DNA from 3 places in the Xanthobacter pseudotagetidis genome. Region 3 is predicted to be linked to each of the others. Evidence: riboswitches for the same ligand, from Rfam matches in the RefSeq annotation. Region 3 holds a riboswitch; each other region holds the start of a gene.
The links. A riboswitch is a leader RNA that binds a small molecule or an ion and turns the genes downstream of it on or off. The one in region 3 is predicted to bind cobalamin.
Positions count from the first base shown of each region.

Region 1 (5,044 bases), 110 kb from region 3:
CATTGCCGGTGTCCTTCGGGCGGGCGCGCCGCGCCCGGCGCGATCGCGGCGCGGGCGGCGGCGAGGCGCTGCGCCGCCTCGGCGAGGCTTGGCCCGGCGCAGGCCCAAAGGCGGATCGGCAGCGGCACCGCGCGGCCCCCTTTGGCGTACGGCGCCAGTGCCGGATGGTGCAGCAGCTCGTCGGCGAGCGAGGGCGGCGCGTCCGGCGAAGAATTCACCACCAGGAGGTCGGGCCGGGCGGTGACGATCTCCTCCAGGGCGAGCTGGCCCATGCGGTCGGTGGAGAGGCGGGCAGCGAGATTGTCGAGGCCGGCGCGGGCGAGCACTTCGTCCGGCACCGAGCCGCGGCCGGCGGTGAAGCCGTTCGGCCGCACCACCACGGCGGTGGGGTGATCCGCCGGGGCGGGGGGCAAGGCCGCCATGGCGGCCTTGATCTCGCCGACCATGGCCGCGCCGCGATCTTCCTCGCCGAGCCGCGCCGCCACCTCTCCGATCTGGGCGTAGGCCTCCTCCAGGGTTGCGGGAACGCCGAGCTCCATCACCTCGAAGCCGAGCCGCCGCAGCATGGCGGTGGTGGCTCGGGTGGTGAAGGCGCCGGCGATGACGAGGTCCGGCGCCAGCGGCACCACCTCCTCGGCAAGGCCCCTGTTGACCGGCACCCTGGCCGCGAGGTCGGCGACGTTGGAGCCGCGCGGGTCGCGGGCAAGATAGGTCACGGAGGCGACGCGCCCGGGACCCGCGAGGCGCAGCACCAGTTCGTCGGCGCACAGGTTGAGCGAGACGATGCGGGCGGGCTTGCCCTCCGCCGCCGTCGCGGGGGCGGCGGCGAGGAAGACGAGGACCAGGAGCGCCGCCCGCATCATGGGCCGCCTCAATAGGTCAGCTTCAGGCCGGCGAAGGCGCCGAAGCCCGGGGCGAGGAAGCCGTTGGGGTTCTCGTAGGTCTCGTCGAACAGATTGTCGATGCGGCCGAACAGGGTCGCGTGCTCGTTGAAGGCGTAGTTCGCCGCGATGTTCACGATCGTGTAGCCAGGCTGGTCCACATAGTTCGAGGTCAGGCGCTCGATGTCCCACCAGGACGAGACATAGATGAGGGTGGCGGTGAGGTCGAGCTTGTCGGTCGCTTGCCAGTTGACGCTCACGCTCACCTTGTCGTTGGGCCGCCGCAGGGGAATGCACGAGGTGGCGGTGAGCGGCGCGCAGGCGGCGCCGAACGGCTGGCCGGGCGGGAAATAGCCCACCACGTCGGTATAGGTGTAGTCGGCGCGGACCTTCAGCGTGTCCGTGACCTTCACCGCCACGAACACTTCCGCGCCCTGCGTGGTGGCGTTGGAGATGTTGACGTTCTGGTAGGTCACGGGGTCGTAACTGATGAGATTGGTGATGTCGTTGTGGAAGTAGGTGGCGCCGAAGGCGAGGCGGCCCTTGAAGAATTCCTGCTCGAAGCCGGCGTCGTAGCCGGTGCTCTCCTCGGGCTTGAGGTCCGCGTTGCCGTAATAGGGCGCGTAGAGCTGGTAGAGGGTGGGGGCCTTGAAGCCGGTGCCGTAGCTCGCCTTCAGCTTGGTGCCGGTCTCCGGGATGAGAAACGCCGGCGCGATGCGCAAGGTGGTGTGGTCGCCGAACGTGTCGTCGCTGTCGTAGCGCACATTGGCGGCGAGGAAGAGCCGCTCGAAGAACTGGCCCTGATATTCCGCATAGACGCCGGTGTTGCCGGTGGCGGCGTCCATCTGCGTGTAGGCGGTCTCGGACGTCATGCTCTCGTTGCGCCGCTCGACGCCGGCCAGCACGTTCTGCCCCGGCGCGAAGCTGTAGAGCGAGCGCAGGTAATAGATCTGCCGGTCGCCATTATAATCGCCGTTCACCGAGGCGTTGGGGCCGTCGGTGGGCCGGCTCGAGGTCATGGCGCTGACGCCGAACGTGGTCTCGAGCGCGCCGTCGAGCGCCTTCCACACGCCCTCGCCCTTGGTGAAGAACATGGATGCGTAGCTGGTGGAGCGCTCCGGCGCCGGGATGCCGGCATAGGTGGGCGGCGGGTAGATGTCCGGGGTGAAGGAGAGCTGGCTGTCGATGTAGCGGGCGACGAAATTGACCGCGAACGTATCGCTCACCTCGTAGTCGAGGCGGGTCGAATAGGTCCAGTTGTCGTAGGCGCTGGGATTGCGCGGATAGCCGAGCGGCACGATGTCGGCCGGCGTCACCGGCGTGTCGGTGGACGAGAAGTGGGTGACGTTGAAGGAGTAGGACAGCTTCTCCGTCGATCCGCTGAGTGCCACTGCCTGGTTGAAGGTGCCGAACGAGCCCAGCTCGGCGAAGCCGAAGGCCTTGGCCGGCCCTTCCCCCTTCTTGGTGGTGACGGAGATGACGCCGCCGATGGCGTCCGAGCCGTAGAGGCCGCTCTGCGGGCCGCGCAGCACTTCCACGCGGGCGAGGTCGGTGGCGAGCATCTGCCCGAAGTCGAAGGCGCCGTTGGGGGTGGAGGGGTCGCCGGCGTCGATGCCGTCGATCAGCACCTTCACATGGTTGGAATTGGTGCCGCGGATGAACACCGAGGTCTGCCCGCCCGGGCCGCCGGTCTGCACCACGTTGAGGCCGGGCAGGCTCTCCAGCACCTCGGGCAGGGTGCGCAGCTGCTTGCGCTCGATCTCCTGCGCCGTCACCACGCTGACCGAGGAGGCAACCTCCTCCTGCGGCGTCGCGATGCCGGTCGGGCTCGTCACCATGAGGTCGGGCAAATCGATGACGGGCGCGGCGGCATCCGCCGGCGACTGGGCCAGCGCGGGCGCCGGCACGGCGAGCAAGGCGGCGGGAACGAGGAAGCGGGCGGCGCGCGCGGCGCCGCGAGGGGGCTTGGTATGGCGGGAGGGCATGACGGCCTCGACACGAGTGGTCCGTCACCGCGAACGAGGCCTCCGCCGGCACCACGGCCGAACGGATTCGCCACCATCAGGACACCCCGCCCGACGTGCTCGCGCGTGACCACGGCTGACGGCAGGTCTCCTGGCTCGCGGGTCGCCGCCCTGTCGTCGCCTTCCCAGGCTCAAGGCCCAGTGGCGCGTGACGCAGGACTCGCCGCTTACAGTTGCGGGGGCAGCCGCGGCATCTCCATCTCCCCGTTTCCGGGCGGGCGGATCACCGCGTTCCCTTTTGATCCCCGAAGGGAACCGTCACCATATAGCTAGACCGGGGGATTTACCTCCGTCAACACATACGGTCGGGCGACGGGCGAAATCATTCGTGAATGATATTCATGCAACGCTTTAGCCGTTTTCACGGCTTGACGCGCACAATCTGCCTGTCCATTGCACCTCAACTTAACTGGCGACCCATCGCAGGCTCGGCTATAGCGGAAGCGGCCCGACCTGCGGAAAGGACATTCCCTTGCCCGACGCGATGTTTCGCATCCAGAACGCCATCGCGTGGTCGGCCCGCCGCACGGCAGGCCCGTCCCTCCTGGTCGCCGTGCTCCTCGTCGCCGGCTGCGGCGAGGCGCCCAAGGCGGAGAAGGCCGAGCCGCGCCCGGTGCGCACGGCGCTGGCCTCGACCCGCACGGCGAGCGATGCGGTGACGCTGACCGGCCAGGTGGAGGCGCAGAACGAGGCCTCCTATGGCTTCCGTATCGGCGGGCGCGTCATCGAGCGGCTCGTGAACGTAGGCGACCGGGTGAAGCCCGGCCAGGTGCTCGCCCGCCTCGATCCGCAGGACGAGCAGAACGCGCTGCGCTCGGCGCAGGCGGCGCTGTCGGCGGCGCAGGCCAATCTCTCGCAGACCCGCAACCAGTATGAGCGCCAGCGCCAGCTGCTGGCCCGCGGCTTCACCCCGCGCGCCCAGTACGAGCAGGCCGAGCAGGCCTATCTCAACGCCCGCTCCCAGGTGGAGGACGCGGAGGCACGCCTGCAGATGGCGCACGACCGCCTCGGCTTCACCGAGCTGAAGGCGGATTCGGCCGGCGTCGTGACCCAGCGCCGGGCCGAGCCGGGCGAGGTGGTCCAGGCCGGCCAGCCGGTGGTGGAAGTGGCGCGCCAGGACGGGCGCGACGCGGTGTTCGACGTGCCGGCGGCACTGCTCTCTTCCATGCCCGCCGACCCGCTGGTGGAGGTGACGCTGGCGGGCGACGCCAATGCCCGTGCCACCGGAAGGGTGCGCGAGGTGGCGCCGCAGGCCGATCCCGTCACACGCACCTTCCGCGTTCGCGTCGGCCTGATCGATCCGCCCGAGGCGCTGCGCCTCGGCACCACGGTGATCGGCCGCGTGACGGTGGACGGCGGGCCGGTGATCGAGATCCCGGCGAGCGCGCTGACGCGCCTCAATGACAAGCCTGCGGTGTGGGTGGTGGATCCCGCCGCCAAGACGGTCGCTCTGCGCAATGTGGAGGTGCTGCGCTTCACGCCTGCCTCGGTGACCGTGGCCGAGGGGTTGAAGCCCTCCGAGATCGTGGTGACGGCGGGCGTCCAAGCGCTGCATCCGGGGCAGCAGGTGCGCCTGCTGGGGACGCAGCCGTGAGCGCCCCTTCGGGATTCAATCTCTCCGCCTGGGCGCTGCGGCACCGCTCCATCATCATCTATCTCATGGCCATATCGGTGGTGGCCGGGGTGATGGCGTTCCGCAATCTCGGCCGCGCCGAGGACCCGACCTTCGTCATCAAGACCATGGTGGTGCAGGCCAACTGGCCGGGCGCGACCCTGGAGGAGACCTTCAAGCAGGTCACCGAGCGCCTGGAGCGCAAGCTCCAGGAAGCGCCGAAGCTCGACTATCTGGAGAGCTACACCAAGCCGGGCCAGACCACGATCTTCGTGCATTTACAGGGCTCGGCCACCGCCGCCGAGGTGCCGGACATCTGGTACCATGTGCGCAAAAGCGTCGGTGACATCCGCCACACGCTGCCCCAGGGCATCGTCGGGCCGTTCTTCAACGACGAGTTCGGCGACACCTTCGGCATCATCTACGGCTTCACCGCGGACGGCTTCACCCACCGCGAGCTGCGCGACTATGTGGAGGGCGTGCGCTCCGAGCTGCTGCATGTGCCGGACGTCTCGAAGATCGAGATT
Region 1 covers NZ_CM195534.1:1,466,443-1,471,486, forward strand. The annotation lists gene V5F67_RS06745 (FecCD family ABC transporter permease) at 1-3, opposite strand, end outside; gene V5F67_RS06750 (ABC transporter substrate-binding protein) at 1-863, opposite strand, end outside; gene V5F67_RS06755 (TonB-dependent receptor plug domain-containing protein) at 872-2,866, opposite strand; cobalamin riboswitch at 2,970-3,179, opposite strand; gene V5F67_RS06760 (efflux RND transporter periplasmic adaptor subunit) at 3,378-4,499, shown strand; gene V5F67_RS06765 (efflux RND transporter permease subunit) at 4,496-5,044, shown strand, end outside.
Region 1: linked by a shared signal. The riboswitch ahead of V5F67_RS06755 (TonB-dependent receptor plug domain-containing protein) and the one ahead of V5F67_RS06305 (DUF1636 family protein) in region 3 are both predicted to bind cobalamin.

Region 2 (5,044 bases), 2.2 Mb from region 3:
GCCGGCCCACCATCACCAAGACCCGCGTCATGAGCGGGCGCCAGCAGATCGTGCGCATCGACGCCGAGACCGTCGCCCCGCCCGAGCCGCGGATGCTGGAGGCGCTCCTCGGGGCGGTGGCGGAGGCGGTGCGCGGCGCCCGCGTCGTCGTGCTCTCCGACTATGCCAAGGGCGTGCTTTCCGACGCGGTGATCGCCGCCGCCATCGCCGCCGCCCGGGCGGCGGGCGTGCCGGTGGTGGTCGATCCCAAGCGGCGCACCTTCGAGGCCTATCGCGGCGCCAGCCTCGTCACCCCCAACCGCAGTGAGCTTGCCGCCGCCACCGGCCTGCCCGACGCCACCGACGCGGAGGCCGCCCGCGCGGCCGAGGCCGCCTCGGCCCAGTTCGGCGGCGACGTGCTGGTGACGCGCGCCGAGAAGGGCATGACGCTCTGGCGCCGCGGCGGGCGGGTGCTCCATGTGCCGGCCAAGGCGCGCGAGGTGTTCGACGTCTCCGGCGCCGGCGACACGGCGCTGGCGGCGCTCGCGGTGGCGCTTTCCGCCGGCCAGCCGCTGGAAGCCTGCGTCCACCTCGCCAATGCCGCCGCCGCGGTGGCGGTGGGCAAGCTCGGCACCGCCGTCGTCACCCGCGCCGAGCTCCTTGCGGCGCTGGAGGAGGCGGGCACGCCCGGCATCGCCCCCGGCGCGCTGCTCGGAGCGGACGATGCCGCCCGCCTCATCGCCGAATGGCGCGCGGCGGGCGCGCGGGTGGTGTTCACCAATGGCTGCTTCGACCTCATGCATCCCGGCCATGTGTCGCTGCTGGAGGCGGCGGCCCGGGAGGGCGACCGCCTCGTGGTGGCGCTCAACACCGACGCCTCGGTGAAGCGCCTGAAGGGCGAGGGCCGCCCGGTGCAGGACGAGGCGGCGCGCGCCCGCGTCATGGGCGCGCTGCGCTGCGTCGATCTCGTGGTGCTGTTCGACCAGGACACGCCGCTGGAGCTGATCGCGCAGCTGAGGCCGGACGTGCTGGTGAAGGGCGCCGACTATCGCGAGGACCAGGTGGTGGGCGCCGACGTGGTGAAGGCCCATGGCGGCCGGGTGGCCCTGGTTCCGCTGGTGGAAGGGCGCTCCACCTCGGCGCTGGTGGCCAAGGCCAAGGGTTAGGCCGCCGCGCATCCACGATCTGCATCGCGCTGCACAAAATTCCCGCGCGCCGAGTTGCCGGGCGGAGGATTTGGTCCCTATAGTCGCTCCCGGTGTCGGTGCCCGCTCTCGCGGGCCGAAAGAGGGAATGCGGTGCGGGCGCTCGTCGCCCAATGCCGCAGCTGCCCCCGCAACTGTAAGCGGAGAGTCCCCCCGCAAGGGCCACTGGAGCAATTCGGGAAGGCGCGGGGCGGGCGGCGATCCGCGAGCCAGGAGACCTGCCGCCGCCGCATCGCCCGCTCGCGGGCACATCCAGGGCGCCCTCGGTGGGAGGGCTAGGGGGTCACATGTCGAAGTTCCGCGCCGTTTCCGCATCCCTTTCCGCCGTGCTCGCGATGCTCGCGGCAGCGCCGGCCCAGGCCCATCACATGATGGACGGCGGGCTGCCCTCCAGCTTCGCGCAAGGCCTGCTGTCGGGCCTCGGCCATCCGGTGATCGGCGTCGATCATCTCGCCTTCATCGTCGGCATCGGCGTCGTGGTCGGCGCGTTCGGGCTGAACCTCGCGCTGCCGGTGGCGTTCGTCGCCGCCTCGGCCATCGGCGTCGCCATCCATGTGGCGGGCGTGTCGCTGCCGGCCTCCGAACTGGTGGTGGCGGCCTCGGTGGTGCTGCTGGGCGTGCTTCTGGCGCGCGCCGCCAAGGTTTCTCCGGCCGTATGGGCGGCGCTGTTCGCGGTCGCCGGCCTGTTCCACGGCTATGCCTACGGCGAATCGATCTTCGGCGCCGAGCAGGCCCCGCTGGTGGCCTACCTGATCGGCCTCGTGATCATTCAGAGCCTGATCGCGGTGGGCGTCGCGCTCGCCACCCGCTCGGTGAAGGAGGCGCCGGTCTCCCTGAACGCGCGCCTTGCCGGCGCCGCCGTGGCGGGCATCGGCATCGCCGCGCTCGCCGGGCAGATCATTCCGGGCTGAGGTGGCGACGCCTGAGGGCGGCCTCGTCCTCATCCTCGGCGGGGCGCGCTCGGGCAAGAGCCGGTTCGCCGAGGCGCTGGTGGAGGCCGCGCCCGGCCCCTGGGCCTACATGGCCACCGCCCAGGCGCACGACGGCGAGATGGCGGTGCGCATCGCCCTCCATCGCGACCGCCGTGCCGCCGGGTGGGAGACCGTGGACGCCCCCCTCGATCTCGCCGGCGCGCTCGCGGCGCTGCCGCCGGGGCGGCCGGCGCTGGTGGATTGCCTGACACTCTGGCTCACCAACCACCTTCTGGCCGACCGCGACCTCGATGCCGAATCCGACGCCTTGCTCGCCGCCCTTTCGGCGCGGGACGGCCTTACCGTGTGCGTCTCCAACGAGGTCGGCTTCGGCATCGTGCCGGACAACGCGCTCGCGCGCCGCTTCCGCGATGCCGCCGGCCGGCTCAACCAGCGCGTCGCCGCCGCCGCCGGACGGGTGACGTTGGTGGTGGCGGGCCTGCCGCTCGACCTCAAGACCCCCCAGGTACCCGATCGAGGAGGCGCCCCATGACCGACCCCGCGCCGACGCCCGCCGAGGCCGAGCGCCATCGCGCCAAGATGGAGAAGCGCAAGGCCGTGCAGGACGCCGAGGTGGCCGGCAAGACGCTCGAGAAGGGGCTGCTGCTGGTCCATACCGGTCCTGGCAAGGGCAAGAGCACCGCTGCCTTCGGCCTCGCCCTGCGCACGCTCGGGCGTGGTGGCCGCGTGGGGGTGGTGCAGTTCATCAAGGGCGCCTGGTCCACCGGCGAGCAGGAGGCGTTCGCCGCCTTCGGCGACCGCGTCGCCTGGCACACCATGGGCGAGGGCTTCACCTGGGAAACCCAGGACCTCGCCCGCGACAAGGCGGCCGCCGCCCGTGCGTTCGGGAAGGCGGAGCAGCTGATGGCCGACGCGGGCATCGGCCTCGTCATCCTCGACGAGCTCAACATCGCCCTGCGCTACGACTATCTCGACCTCGCCGAGGTGCTCGCCGCGCTCGCCGCGCGCCGGCCCAGCCTCCATGTGGTTGTCACCGGACGCAATGCCAAGCCGGAGATGATCGCGGCCGCCGACCTCGTCACCGAGATGGGCCTCGTGAAGCACCATTTCGCCGCCGGGGTAAAGGCGCAGCCGGGCATCGAGTTCTGACGCCATGGCCGCGCGCGCGCTCATGTTCCAGGGCACAGGCTCGGATGTGGGCAAATCGCTGCTGGTGGCGGGGCTGGCGCGCGCCTTCGCGAGCCGGGGCTTGAGAGTGCGCCCGTTCAAGCCGCAGAACATGTCGAACAACGCCGCCGTGACCGCGGACGGCGGCGAGATCGGCCGCGCCCAGGCGCTCCAGGCGCGGGCGGCGCGGGTTCCGCTCTCGGTGCACATGAACCCGGTGCTGCTGAAGCCCCAGGGCGAGACCGGCGCCCAGGTGGTGGTGCAGGGCCGGGTGTTCGCCACCGCGCGCGCGGCCGCCTACCAGTCTCTCAAGACGCAGCTGATCCCGCAGGTGCTGGACAGCTTCGCGCGCCTGAAGGCCGAGGCCGACCTCGTGCTGGTGGAGGGCGCAGGCAGCGCCTCGGAGGTGAACCTGCGCGCCAACGACATCGCCAACATGGGATTTGCGCGCGCCGCGGGGGTGCCGGTGGTGCTGATCGGCGACATCGACCGGGGCGGGGTGATCGCCAGCCTCGTCGGCACCAAGGGGGTGATCGATCCGGACGATGCGGCGCTGATCTCTGGCTTCATCGTCAACCGCTTCCGGGGCGATCCGGCGCTGTTCGCCGACGGCATGGCGCGCATCGCCGAGCTGACCGGCTGGCGCGCCTTCGGGCTCGTGCCGCACTTTCCGGACGCGGTGCGCCTGCCGGCGGAGGACGCGCTGGCGCTTTCCGCGCCGCCGCCCGCCAAGGCCGGGGCACGGCGGCGCGTCGGCGTGCCGATCCTGCCCCACGTCTCCAATTTCGACGATCTCGACCCGCTCGATGCCGAGCCCGATATCGAGGTGCGCCGCCTGCGCCCGCACGAGAGCCTGCCGGTGGACACCGATCTGGTGCTGCTCCTGGGCTCGAAGTCGACCCTGGCCGATCTGGCGGCGCTGAAGGCCGGGGGGCTCCATCACGACATCCTCGCCTTCGCCCGCCGCGGCGGGCGGGTGCTGGGCCTGTGCGGCGGCTACCAGATGCTGGGGCGCACCATCGCCGATCCCGAGGGCGTGGAGGGCGAGGCGCGCATCGCCCGCGGTTTCGGCCTCCTCGACGTGCACACGGTGCTCGCGGGTGAGAAGCGCCTTGTTGAGGTCGAGGGACAGGCGCTCGGGGCGCCGGTGCGCGGCTACGAGATGCACATGGGGGTGACCACCGGCGCCGATGCCGAGCGGCCGTTCGCGGTGCTGGCGGGCAGGGCAGGGGACGGCGTGCCGGAAGGGGCGACCTCGGCGGACGGGCGCATCGCCGGCACCTATCTCCATGGCCTGTTCGCCGCCGACGCCTTCCGCGCCGCGTTCCTCGCCGGTTTCGGCGCGGCGGCGGGGGGCGAGAACTTCGAGCACCGGGTGGATGCCACCCTGGACCGCCTCGCGGCTCATCTCGCCGCGCACCTCGACCTCGACGCTCTGCTCGCCGCCGCGCGCTGAGGGCACGGGATGGAAGCTCCGGTCCGGCCGGAGCCCGCCGGGGCGCTCCCCATGGTGCCGCCCGCGCCGCTCGCGCGCGCACTTTTGCCGTACCCTGTCGGCATTGGGCATACTCCGGCGTCCTCGGGACAGAGCCAAGGAGCGAAAGCCCATGATGTACGCCATTCTCTGCTACCACGAGGAAGACGTGGTCTGCGCCTGGACCAAGGAGCAGGACGCCGCCGTCATGGCGCGGCTCGCGGTGGTGCAGGAGCGGCTGACCCGGGAAGGCAAGATGGGGGCCTCGCTCCGCCTCCTGCCCACCT
Region 2 covers NZ_CM195534.1:3,533,248-3,538,291, reverse strand. The annotation lists gene rfaE1 (D-glycero-beta-D-manno-heptose-7-phosphate kinase) at 1-1,145, shown strand, start outside; cobalamin riboswitch at 1,225-1,424, shown strand; gene V5F67_RS16160 (HupE/UreJ family protein) at 1,472-2,095, shown strand; gene cobU (bifunctional adenosylcobinamide kinase/adenosylcobinamide-phosphate guanylyltransferase) at 2,097-2,648, shown strand; gene cobO (cob(I)yrinic acid a,c-diamide adenosyltransferase) at 2,645-3,265, shown strand; gene V5F67_RS16145 (cobyric acid synthase) at 3,270-4,739, shown strand; gene V5F67_RS16140 (YciI family protein) at 4,891-5,044, shown strand, end outside.
Region 2: linked by a shared signal. The riboswitch ahead of V5F67_RS16160 (HupE/UreJ family protein) and the one ahead of V5F67_RS06305 (DUF1636 family protein) in region 3 are both predicted to bind cobalamin.

Region 3 (5,044 bases):
CGTCGCTGGTGGCGGCCGCCGCGCCGCTGGAAGCCTCCTCATCGGCCTCCTCGAGGCTGATGACCTCGGCCTCGGTCTCCTCGCCTTCGGCCTCCTCGGCGACGGCGCGGGGCTCGGCCCGGCCGCGGACGGCGGGCTCGAAATAGGACCGCGGATAGGATTCCCCCGTGAACGGCGACACGATGGGGTCCTTGTTCAGGTCGTAAAACTTGCGCCCCGTGACCGGGCAGGTGCGCTTGGTGCCGAGTTCAGGCTTCGCCACGGCAAAGTTCCTCGGTAGGGCTGTAAAAACGAGGGTGCTCCATTGGCGCCTGCCACAGGCTCTGTCAAGGCCAATCGCAGGGCAAGGCCTCGCGGCCGTCGTGAACGGCGGCTCCGGCCGCCTGCGCGTGGCGGCGCCCGGCGCCCTGTGTTAGACGGGCGGCCGATCTTGCCATGACGCCAACAGGCCCGCTTGCGCGATGCGGCGGGCCCCACGGGAGGCCTTTCATGTCCACCGCTTCGCCCGCGTCCGCCGCCCACGGCGAGGGTGCGCCGGTTCCCGCCACGGCGCTTGCCTCCGGCCCGCTGAACGGCCGGGTGCGCGTGCCCGGCGACAAGTCGGTCTCGCACCGCGCGCTGATCTTCGGCCTGTTCGCGGACGGCGTGACCGAGATCACCGGCCTCCTGGAAGGCGAGGACGTGCTGAACACCGCCAAGGCCTGCGCCGCCCTCGGCGCCAGGGTGGAGCGTCTCGGCGAAGGCCATTGGCGCGTGGCCGGCGTCGGCCCGCGCGGCCTCAGCGCGCCCGACGCGGTGCTCGACTTCGGCAATTCCGGCACCGGCGTGCGCCTGATGATGGGCGCCGTGGCCGGCCAGCCGGTGCGGGCCACCTTCGACGGCGATGCGAGCCTCAGGCGCCGGCCCATGCGGCGGGTGCTCGATCCGCTCCGGCAGATGGGGGTCGAGGTGGTGGCGGAAGCCGAGGGCGGCCGCCTGCCGCTGACGCTGAAGGGCAGCGTCGCGCCCACCGCCCTCACCTACGAAACCCCGGTGCCGTCGGCGCAGGTGAAGTCCGCGGTGCTGCTCGCCGGCATCGGCGCCCCCGGCAGCACCGTGGTGATCGAGCGCGAGGCGACGCGAGACCACACCGAGCGCATGCTGGCCCATTTCGGCGCCCAAGTGAGCGTCGAGCCGCACGGCCCGCATGGGCGGCGCGTGACGCTGGAGGGCGGAGCGAGGCTGAAGGGCGCGCCGGTGGCGGTGCCGGCGGACCCCTCCTCCGCCGCCTTCCCGCTGGTGGCGGCGCTGCTGGTTCCAGGCTCCGATGTGATCCTGACCGACGTGATGATGAACCCGTTCCGGACCGGCCTCATCACCACGCTGAAGGAGATGGGCGCGGATATCGCGACCCTCGCCGAGCGCTCCGAAGGCGGCGAGAGCGTCGCCGACCTCAGGGTGCGGCATTCGCGGCTCAAGGGGGTCGAGGTGCCCGCCCACCGGGCGCCGTCCATGATCGACGAGTATCCCGTGCTCGCGGTCGCCGCCGCCTTCGCCGAGGGCGAGACCGTCATGCGCGGCCTCGCCGAGCTGCGCGTGAAGGAGAGCGACCGTCTCGCCGCGGTGGCGGACGGGCTTGGCGTCTGCGGCATTCCCCACCGGGTCAAGGGCGACGACCTGATCGTCACCGGGAGCGCAAGCGTGCGCGGCGGCGGTCCGGTGAAGACCCACATGGACCACCGCATCGCCATGGCCTTCCTGGTCCTGGGCCTTGCCGCGAAGGAGGGCGTGAGTGTCGACGACGTGTCGTTCATCGCCACCTCCTTTCCGAGCTTCCTGCCCATGATGCGGGCGCTGGGCGCGGAGATTCTCGCGTGATCATCGCCATCGACGGGCCGGCGGCCTCCGGCAAGGGCACGCTCGCCAGGCGCATCGCCGCGCATTACGGCCTGCCGCATCTCGATACCGGGCTGCTCTACCGGGCGGTGGCGGCGCGATGCCTCGCCCTCGGCGGGCTCGACGACGTCGGCGCCTCGGAAGCCGCGGCGCGCACCCTGGACCTGGCAACCATCGACCCCGAGGCGCTGCGCTCGGCCGCCATGGGCGAGGCGGCTTCCGTGGTGGCGGCGCGGCCGGGCGTGCGGGCGGCGCTGCTGGACCTCCAGCACCGCTTCGCCGCCCAGGACAAGGGCGCGGTGCTGGACGGGCGCGACATCGGCACCGTGATCTGCCCGGGCGCGGACGTGAAGCTGTTCGTCACCGCCTCGCCCGAGGTGCGCGCCCAGCGGCGCTTCCGGGAGCTCGCCGCGCGTGGCGCCGCCGTCACCTTCGACGACGTGCTGGTGGACATCCGCAAGCGCGACGAGCGCGATTCGCAGCGCTCCGCCGCCCCCCTGGTGATGGCGGACGATGCGGTTGCCCTCGACACCAGCAACCTGGGCATCGAGGAGGCCTTCGCCGCCGCCATGGCGATCGTGACCGAGCGCACCTCCCGGCTGGGCTGAAGCCGCGGCCGCCGATCACCCCGGCCCCGCCATTTGACAACCCGCCCCGGCCGGCCCTTAAGTGCCCCAGTCGATGGGTCCCGGAGGCGAGCGATCGCGCCGGGCGCAAAAGGGAATGCGGTAGGGCGCCACGCCGGAAGGCGGAAGGCCCGAAGCCGCGGCTGCCCCCGCAACTGTAAGCGGTGAGCTTCCGTCAACGGCCACTGGGCGCGCAAGCGGCCGGGAAGGCGGCGGGGGCGCTGAGATCCGCGAGCCAGGAGACCTGCCCTCGACAAGGTCCGCGCCGGGCGGGGTGCCTCGGTCCTGCGTCCCTTCACGCCCGCGCGCGGGCGGCCCGCACCCATGGAATGTGCCAGGTGGAGCGCGCCGCGCCGTCTTCCCCCGTGACCGACGAAACCACGCCGGACGTGTCCGCGCGCGGCCCGGGCGCCGCCGCGCCGGTGACGCTGCTGGTCTGCGTCACCTGCGGCGCCGAGGGCGACGGCAAGCCGCCCCGGGGCGAGGCGCTGCTGGCCGCAGCGCGCGCGGCAGATGCGGCCGGCGGATCCGGCCCGATCGAGATCGCCCCCGTGCGCTGCCTCGCCAACTGCAAGCGCGCGCTCTCCGCCGCGCTCGGCCGCGCCGACGGCTGGACCTATGTGTTCGGCGACCTCGACGGCGCGAGCGCCGGCGACCTCCTCGAAGGCGCGCGCCTGCTCGCCGCCGCCGAGGACGGCCTCATGCCCTGGCGCGGGCGGCCCGAGCGCCTCAAGCGCGGGCTGGTCGCGCGCATCCCGCCCCTGTTCCCCAGCAAGGACCGTCCATGACCGCCCCCTCCCTCGCCCGCGTGCCCTGCACCATCGTCACCGGCTTCCTCGGTTCGGGAAAGACGACGCTGATCCGCCACGTGCTGGAGAATGCCGGCGGCCGCCGGCTCGCGGTGATCGTCAACGAGTTCGGCGACGTGGGCATCGACGGCGAGATCCTGAAGGGCTGCGGCGCCCCGGCCTGCGCGGAAGAGGACATCGTCGAGCTCGCCAACGGCTGCCTGTGCTGCACCGTGGCGGACGACTTCGTGCCGGCGCTGGACAAGATCCTCGCCCGCGCGCCCGACCACATCCTGATCGAGACCTCCGGCCTCGCGCTGCCCAAGCCCCTGGTGCAGGCGTTCCAGTGGCCGGCGGTGAAGAGCCGGGTGACGGTGGACGGCGTCGTCGCCGTGGTCGACGGCCCCGCGCTCGCGGAAGGCCGCGTCGCCAGCGACCACGACGCGCTCGACGCCCAGCGCGCGGCGGACGAGAGCCTCGACCACGAGGACCCGGTGGAGGAGGTGTTCGACGACCAGATCGCCTGCGCCGACCTGGTCGTCATCTCCAAGGGCGACCTGATCGACGGCGCGGCGGCCGAGGCCGCCGGCGCCCGCGTCGCCGCCCACCTGCCGCGCGCCGTGAAGGTGATCACCGTCACCAACGGCAAGGTGGACCCGGCGGCCCTGCTCGGCCTCGGCCTCGCGGTGGAGGAGGAGATCGACGCCCGCCGCACCCATCACGACGACGAGGAGGACCACGATCACGACGATTTCGACAGCGTCGTCGTGCCGCTGCCCGAGATCGCCGACCCGGCCGACCTCGCCGCCCGCGTGGCGCGCGCCGCCGAGGCCGCAGACGTGCTGCGGGTGAAGGGCTTCGCGGCGGTGGCCGGAAAGCCCATGCGGCTGCTCGTGCAGGGCGTCGGGCCGCGGGTCTCGCACCATTTCGACCGCCCCTGGGGCGCGGGCGAGACGCGGCGCGGCGCGCTGGTGGTGATCGGCCTCAAGGGCTTCGACCGCGCCGCCGCCGAGCGGACGATCCTCGGCTGAAGCCCGGAGCGCGAGCGAAGCGCCATGCATCTCCTGTCCACCACGTCCGCGACCCTGGAGGACCTCGCCGAGCCGGTGGACCTCGCCCAGGCGCCCGCGGACATGGTGGCGCTGTCCTTCGCCGACAGCGACCTGCTCGCGCTCGCCGCCGCCTGGCGGACCGGGCGCGCGCGCCTGCCGGGCCTGCGCCTCGCGCGGCTGAAGGACCTCAGGCACCCCATGTCGGTGGACCTGTGGCTGGAGAAGGTCGCGGCCCATGCCAAGGTGATCGTGGTGCGCCAGCTGGGCGGGCTCGACTGGTGGCGCTACGGCGCCGAGCGGCTCGCGGCGCTGGCGCGTGAGAAGGGCATCGCCTTGGCGCTGCTGCCGGGCGAGGACCAGGACGACGCCCGCCTTGCCGCCCTCTCCACCCTGCCGCCCTTGGAGCTGGCGCGCTGGCTCGCTTATTTCCGCGCCGGCGGCCCGGACAATCTCGCGAGCCTCCTGCGCTGCATGGCCTACGCCGCCGGCGCCGAGGGCGATGCGCCGCCCGCGCCGCGCCCGGTGCCGGCCTTCGGCCTGCTCGCCCGCGGGCCGGACGGCGCCTTCTCGCTCGCAGGAACGCCGGCCGTGCCGGAAGGACCGGCGGCGCTCCTGATCCTCTATCGCTCCATGTGGCTCGCCGGGGACGCCGCGCCCATGGAGCGTCTCGCCGATGCGCTCGCCGCGCGCGGGCTTAAGCCAC
Region 3 covers NZ_CM195534.1:1,360,545-1,365,588, reverse strand. The annotation lists gene V5F67_RS06320 (TIGR02300 family protein) at 1-262, opposite strand, end outside; gene aroA (3-phosphoshikimate 1-carboxyvinyltransferase) at 490-1,857, shown strand; gene V5F67_RS06310 ((d)CMP kinase) at 1,854-2,483, shown strand; cobalamin riboswitch at 2,541-2,767, shown strand; gene V5F67_RS06305 (DUF1636 family protein) at 2,867-3,289, shown strand; gene cobW (cobalamin biosynthesis protein CobW) at 3,286-4,320, shown strand; gene cobN (cobaltochelatase subunit CobN) at 4,345-5,044, shown strand, end outside.